2 regions of the Cloacibacillus evryensis DSM 19522 genome follow, and region 2 is predicted to be linked to the other one. Evidence: predicted binding sites of a transcription regulator. Region 2 holds the regulator's gene; the other holds the start of a gene.
What was found. Region 2 encodes HrcA, which represses chaperone genes, less so after heat shock. Its sites were predicted from a motif close to TTAGCACTCNNTNNNANNGAGTGCTAA; they were not measured.
Positions count from the first base shown of each region.

Region 1: the regulator HrcA is predicted to act here: its motif matches at 1,831-1,857, upstream of groES (co-chaperone GroES).

Region 1 is NZ_KK073872.1:1,233,474-1,236,884, reverse strand. It holds gene groL (chaperonin GroEL) at 1-1,462, opposite strand, end outside; gene groES (co-chaperone GroES) at 1,496-1,786, opposite strand; gene CLOEV_RS05445 ((2Fe-2S) ferredoxin domain-containing protein) at 2,205-2,447, opposite strand; gene CLOEV_RS05440 ([FeFe] hydrogenase, group A) at 2,451-3,411, opposite strand, start outside.
Region 2 is NZ_KK073872.1:2,735,572-2,738,982, reverse strand. It holds gene CLOEV_RS12280 (histidine phosphatase family protein) at 1-545, opposite strand, end outside; gene hrcA (heat-inducible transcriptional repressor HrcA) at 854-1,870, shown strand; gene CLOEV_RS12270 (nucleotide exchange factor GrpE) at 1,875-2,429, shown strand; gene dnaK (molecular chaperone DnaK) at 2,549-3,411, shown strand, end outside.

The DNA of each region.
Region 1 (3,411 bases), 1.5 Mb from region 2:
TCATGTCGACATATTCGCCGGTGGTCGCGTCGAGGCCCTGTCCCTCTTTGAGGGTCTTGACCTTTTCGATGATGACGTCGCCCTGCATGCCGCTGTTGTGGGCGATGAGGTAGAGGGGTTCGGTGAGCGACTTGCGGACTATCTGCGCGCCGGTCCTCTCGTCGCCTTCGAGTTTGGCGATCTCTTTATCAAGGGCGTTGGTGCAGCCGACGAGCGCTACTCCGCCGCCGGGGACGATGCCCTCTTCGACCGCGGCGCGCGTCGAGTTGAGAGCGTCTTCTATGCGAAGCTTGAGTTCCTTCTGCTCGGTCTCGGTAGCGGCTCCGACCTGAATGACGGCCACGCCGCCGACGAGCTTCGCGAGGCGCTCCTGGAGCTTCTCTTTGTCGTACTCTGAAGTCGAGTCGGCGAGTTCTTTCTTGATCTGCGCGGCGCGGTCTTTGATCGCCGCGGAGTCGCCGGCGCCTTCGACTATCGTCGTGTCTTCCTTGGTGACTTTTACCTTCTTCGCGTGACCGAGGTCAGCAACGTCGGCGCTGTCGAGCTTGCGGCCTACTTCTTCGCTGATGACGGTCGCGCCGGTGACGGTGGCGATATCCTGGAGCATCGCCTTTCTGCGGTCGCCGAATCCGGGGGCCTTGACGGCTACAACCTGAAGGATGCCGCGGAGCTTGTTGACGACGAGTGTCGCGAGGGCTTCGCCCTCAACGTCTTCGGCGATGATGAGGAGCGGCTTCGCGAGCTGGACGCTCTTCTCAAGGACGGGAAGCATGTCTTTGACGTTTGAGATCTTGCCGTCTACGATGAGGATGTTGGCGTCGTCGAGTACCGCTTCCATGCGGTCGGGGTTGGTGATCATGTAGGGGCTGAGGTAGCCTTTGTCGAACTGGAGCCCTTCGACGGTCTCAAGCGTGGTGCCGAGGCTCTTGCTGTCTTCAACGGTGATGACGCCCTCTTCGCCGACCTTCTCCATCGCCTCGGCGATGAGCTCGCCGACTTTCTTGTCGTTGGCGGAGATGGCCGCTACCTGAGCGGTCTTTTTGTGTCCCTTGACGGGCGAGGCCTGCTTCTTGAGCTCTTCGACGACGACCGCGGTCGCGTCTTCCATGCCCTTGCGGAGCTGCATGCCGTTCGCGCCGGCGGCGACGTTTTTGATGCCCTCGCGGATCATCGCGCGGGCGAGGACGGTGGCGGTCGTGGTCCCGTCGCCGGCGACGTCGTTGGTCTTGGAGGCTACTTCTTTGATGAGCTGCGCGCCCATATTCTCGAACGGATCTTCGAGTTCGATCTCTTTAGCGATGGTCACGCCGTCGTTGGTGATAGTCGGCGAGCCGAATTTCTTCTCAAGGACTACGTTGCGTCCCTTGGGGCCGAGTGTGATGCCTACCGTATCCGCGACTTTATTGATCCCGCGCTCCATCGAGCGGCGCGCGTCTTCTCTGAAAAGCAATGTCTTTGCCATGATATTATTCCTCCCGTTTATCTATCTAAATAATTACTTCTCGATTATCGCGAGAACGTCTCTTTCACCGATGATGAGGTAGTTTTCGTCGTCGACTTTGACTTCGGTTCCCGAATATTTGCTGTAGATGACTTTGTCGTCAACTTTGACTTCCATCGGCTGGCGCTGTCCGTTGTCCAGGACTTTGCCGGCTCCGACCGCTACGACGATGCCCTCGACGGGCTTTTCTTTCACTGTGTCCGGAAGAACGAGGCCGCCCTTAGTCTTCTCTTCGTTCGGCGCTGCCTTTACTACGATCCTGTCTCCAAGTGGCTTAAGTTTCATTAAGAGATCCCTCCTGTTATTTTTAAAGCAATTTGTTTTTTGTGTTAGCACTCACATTCATTGAGTGCTAATTTTCTTTACGCCTGAAATTTTACTGACTGACGGCGCTTTTCTCAAATATGATTATAGGCAAATATTTTTCGTTTTACTCTGTAATATTGCTTTATCTTCGATTTGCTTTATTATCCATAAAAATTTTTGACTTTATTAAATCTTACGGGTAAATACTTATTTTCCGATGATTTTTTATCAAACTGATGTTTTTATCGTAGTCCGCCTCTATGCCACTCTTCTCGTCTATCCGGCCAGCGGTGAGACGCGCGCTCATTTACGCGGCGCGCAGCTTCCCTCAAAAAAAAACGGTGAGAGGGGCCATGCTGGGGTCCCTCTCACCGGATGTTTTTGCGCGCTGCTTTTATTACAGGCGAGTCGCGATCGTCTCTTCAAAGAATTCGTGGGCCGTTTCCGGCGACACGCTGTATATTTTTCCGTCCACGTCGACCGATACGTCGTTCTGGCACTGCCCCATGCAGAAGGAGCCGCTTATCTCTATTTTGTCGTGGAGCTTTCTCTTCTCTATTTCGTGCTGGAATAGCTGTAGCACGTTGTAGGCCCCTTTGAGGTAGCATGACGTGCCGATGCATATTCTTACGACGGCCATGACTTACGCCTCCCCGTTCGCGCGGTAGTGTACGTGGAGCAGGTCGTGGACGCGACCCTTGAGCAGCCCGCTGTAGAGCGCCATCATCAGCGGGTTCTCTTCGGAGCGTTTTATGCTCGACATTTTGTCCGCCGAGTAGAGCCCTTTGCCGCGGCTCTCTTTGCCCTCGTGGAGGACGAAGGGCTGTCCCGCGCCGCAGACGCAGCCGCCTGGGCAGGCCATGACTTCCACGAAGTCGTAGCGTTCGCCGTTTTTGATGCGGCCTATCAGTTCATGGGCGTTGCCGAGGCCGCTCACCACCGCGATCTTAAGTTCGCGGCCGCCGTATTTCACGGTAGCCTCTTTGAGGCCCTCATTGCCGCGCACGCCCTTGAAGGCGATCGCCTGCAGCGCCGCCGCCGATTTGTCGGAGACGATCCGGCGCAGCACCGCCTCGGTGACGCCGCCGGTAACGCCGAAGATGACGCCGGCGCCGCTCATGGTGCCAAAGGGCATGTCTACCGCCTCCGGCTCCAGTTCGGAGAATACCAGCCCGGATTCTTTGATCATCTGGATGAGCTCCTGCGTCGTGATCACGCAGTCCACATCAGGCCCCAGTTCGCCGCGGAATTCTTCGCGCGCCGCCTCGGCCTTTTTCGCCGTGCAGGGCATGACCGCCACGTGCACGTGTTTTCTCGGCGAGTGTTTGTGGTGTTCTTTGATCACCGCCGCGAACATCTGCATCGGCGAACGGCAGGTGGAGAGGTTTTCCGCCACTTCGGGCTCGTTCTTCTCCGCGTAGTTCACCCAGGCGGGACAGCAGGAGGTGAAGAGCGGCATCTCATGTTCGCCTTCGCCGAGCCGCGCGAGGAATTCCGCGGACTCTTCGAGTACCGTGAGGTCCGCTCCCGTCGAGGTGTCGAATACCTCGTTGAAGCCTATACGGCGCAGGGCGGCGACGATTTTGCCCATCGCGTTTTCGCCG
Region 2 (3,411 bases):
TCGACGTGGAGCCGCCAGTAGCAGGGGCGGCTTACGCCGAGCGCTCCGGCCATGAGCGGTTTCAGCACTCCGCGGTGGGCCACGAGCGCGATGTTGCAGCCGCGGTGCTCCTCGATGACGCGGTCGAGCTCGGCGAGCGCGCGGTCGCGCACCTCGTCAAGGGTCTCCCCGCCCTCTATCTTGAGCTCCTCCGGCTGATCCAGCCAGGTCTGCCATTTCTCAGGCTCCTCGACGGCGAGCTCGGCCTTCTTTCTGTTCTCCCACGGTCCGAGGTGGATGTTGCAGAAGCCCTCGCGCCCCTCGTAGGGGAGCCCCAGCGCGTCGCCAAGTATCCCCGCCGTCGTCATTGCGCGTGACAGCGGGCTTGAGTAAATATACTCTATGTTTTTATCCTTCATTGCCTTCGCGAGCGCGTGGGCCTGAAGCACGCCGTTTTCATTCAGAGGGAAATCCATACAGCCGCGTATGCGGTTTTCTTTATTGCCGGCGCATTCGCCGTGGCGGATGAGGTAGATAGAGGTCTTGTCTTTCTTCAATTTCTTCACTCCTGTTGCGATTGCAGATCATATAGAAATACCGGAAACCGGCACGTTTCCTTTTTATGCCGCGGGAAACGGGTCCGCCTGCCCGATAGCTCAAACATTCGCTCATTATACAACAATAGCGCGGTGATACGCCTTTCGTTGACTCTGCGATTTAAAATATTTTATCCACGCTTTTTAAAATAATTTTTTTGACCTGTATTGACAAAAGCCTCTGCGACGATTATTATTTAGCTGTCGTTGGGGTGTTGGCACTCATAGGTATCGAGTGCTAACAAGAAACGAATAACTTTTATGGCAGGTGAGATGTGATGGTCACAGAAAGACAACTGGAAGTCGTACTCTCCGTGGTATACGAATATATAAAGAGCGGAGAGACTGTAGGCTCCCGCACAGTCTCACGACGCTACCTTACCGGACGCAGCTCCGCGACGATAAGAAACGAAATGTCCGATCTGGAGGATATGGGTTTCCTTAAGCAGACCCACGCGTCGTCCGGACGGATTCCCACGACTCAGGGATATAGACTATATGTCGATTCGGTACTTCAACGTGTAAATAGCGCCGGGCCGTCTGTAAAATTACTAAAAAAGATGATGGAGCACCGGCAGGGGCTGGGCAAAGTGCTTGAATCGGCCTCCGAAATGCTGAGCCGCGTCTCCGACTACGTCGGGATAGCCGCCATTACGCCGCTTGACACTGTGCGGTTCCATCATGTGAGCTTTGTGCGCATGAGCGAGTGCCGCGTCTTGCTGCTGGTGGTTCTTCAGGGCGGGCTTGTGCACCAAAAATTTATCGATATGCCTGTGGACGTGCCGCAGGAGGAGCTTGACGAGCTGGCATCCAAGCTGAACCATTTTTCCGGATGTGCCTGGAGCGAGATAAAATACTCACTGAAAACTAGGCTGATGGAAGAAATAAGCAGTTACCGCGATGTCTGCGCCCAGGCTCTGTTTGAGATAGACGTGCTGCTCGGCGCTCCTAAAACGAGGATCTTCACGGGGTCGGTCAGCCAGATCATGAAACTTCAGGATTTTCAGGATCTGGGACGCATTCAGGCGCTCTGCTCCTTCATTGAGGAGGAGAGCAGCATGACGGCGCTGGTCAACCGCTGTTCGATGAATGAAATGAACATCATGATCGGCGATGAAAACGGCCTGCCGGGCATGAAAAGCTCGGCTCTCGTCGCCGCGACGGGAGAGGCCGGAGGCCAGAAGGCCGTGGTCGGCGTGATCGGTCCCGAAAGGATGGACTACGAGAAAGTAATAACCGCGATAGACGGAGTGCTGCGCAAGCTGGATTCCGAATCAGGCGAAAGAGGAGACTGAAGAGATGGACGAACAGAAAAAACCGAATTGCGGCGATCCTCAGACGGACGCGGAGGCTGAGTTCGAGGGCGTTCCCGCCGCCGAAGAGAGTGCGGCTCAGCCTGAGGCGGTTGAGTCCGAAACACTGAAAGAGGAGATACGCAAGCTCAAAGAAGAGGTGGCGAGGGGCCGGGCCGATTATTTCAACCTGCGCACCCGTATTGAGCGGGATCGCGAGAACAACGCGAAACTTGCCGCCGAACAGGCGATAAACGAGATGCTGCCGGTATTTGAGAACCTTGAAAGGATCGTGGCGGCGGTCGATGATAAAGATAGCAGCCTCGCGAAGGGCATGGCGATGGTCACCAAGCAGTTCGCTGACGGCCTCTGTAAACTGGGGCTGGAATTCATCCCGACTGAGGGCGAGTTTGATCCTGCCCTTCATGAGGCGGTAAGCATGGAGCCTGTTGACGATGCCGAGAGGGACGGACACATCATCGGAGCCCTCTGCCGCGGCTACAAACTTGCGGGACGTGTGCTCAAGGCCCCGCAGGTGCGGGTCGGCAAGTATAACGGCTGATTTGTAAACGGGGCTTAATGCCGATTAGGCAATAAAACGGAAGCAACAGACGGACAGCTATAGAAAAATAGATGCCGGACGAATCAGATAAATCATTAACATAAAAGGTGGAATTGATTATGGGAAAAGTTATTGGAATAGACCTTGGAACAACTAACAGCTGCGTAGCCGTTAAAGAGGGAGACAACGTAACGGTAATACCGAATCCCGAAGGACAGCGTACCACCCCCTCGGTCGTGGCCTTTACGAAAGACGGTGAAATACTTGTCGGGCAGCTTGCGAAGCGTCAGGCGATCGTAAACCCCGACCGTACGATAATGTCGATAAAGCGTTCGATGGGCACCGATAAGACAGTGACCGTCGACGGCAAAGCCTACACGCCGCAGCAGATATCGGCGATGATCCTGCAAAAACTCAAAAAGGACGCGGAAGAATACCTCGGCACCGCGGTTACCGACGCCGTCATCACCTGCCCAGCCTACTTCACCGACGCTCAGCGCCAGGCGACGAAGGACGCGGGGACCATCGCCGGACTCAACGTCCTCCGTATCATCAACGAACCGACGGCGGCCTGCCTCGCCTATGGCGTGAACCTCGAAAAGGGCGACCACAAGATAATGGTCTACGACCTCGGCGGCGGCACGTTCGACGTCTCGATCCTCGACGTCGGCGACGGAGTGTTTGAAGTCCTCTCCACGGCGGGCGACAACCTCCTCGGCGGCGACGACTGGGACAACGCGGTGGTCGAGTGGCTCGCGGCGGAATTCAAAAAGAGCGACGGCATCGACCTTCTGAAGGACAAGATGGCCGCGCAGCGCCTCCGCGAAGCGGCGGAAAAGGCGAAGGTAGAACTCTCCTCGATGCAGGAGACGACCATCTCGCTTCCCTTCATCACCGCTGACGCCAACGGACCGAAGCACCTCGAACTCAAGCTCACGCGCGCCAAATTTGAAGACCTCACGCGCAGCCTGCTCGACAAGAC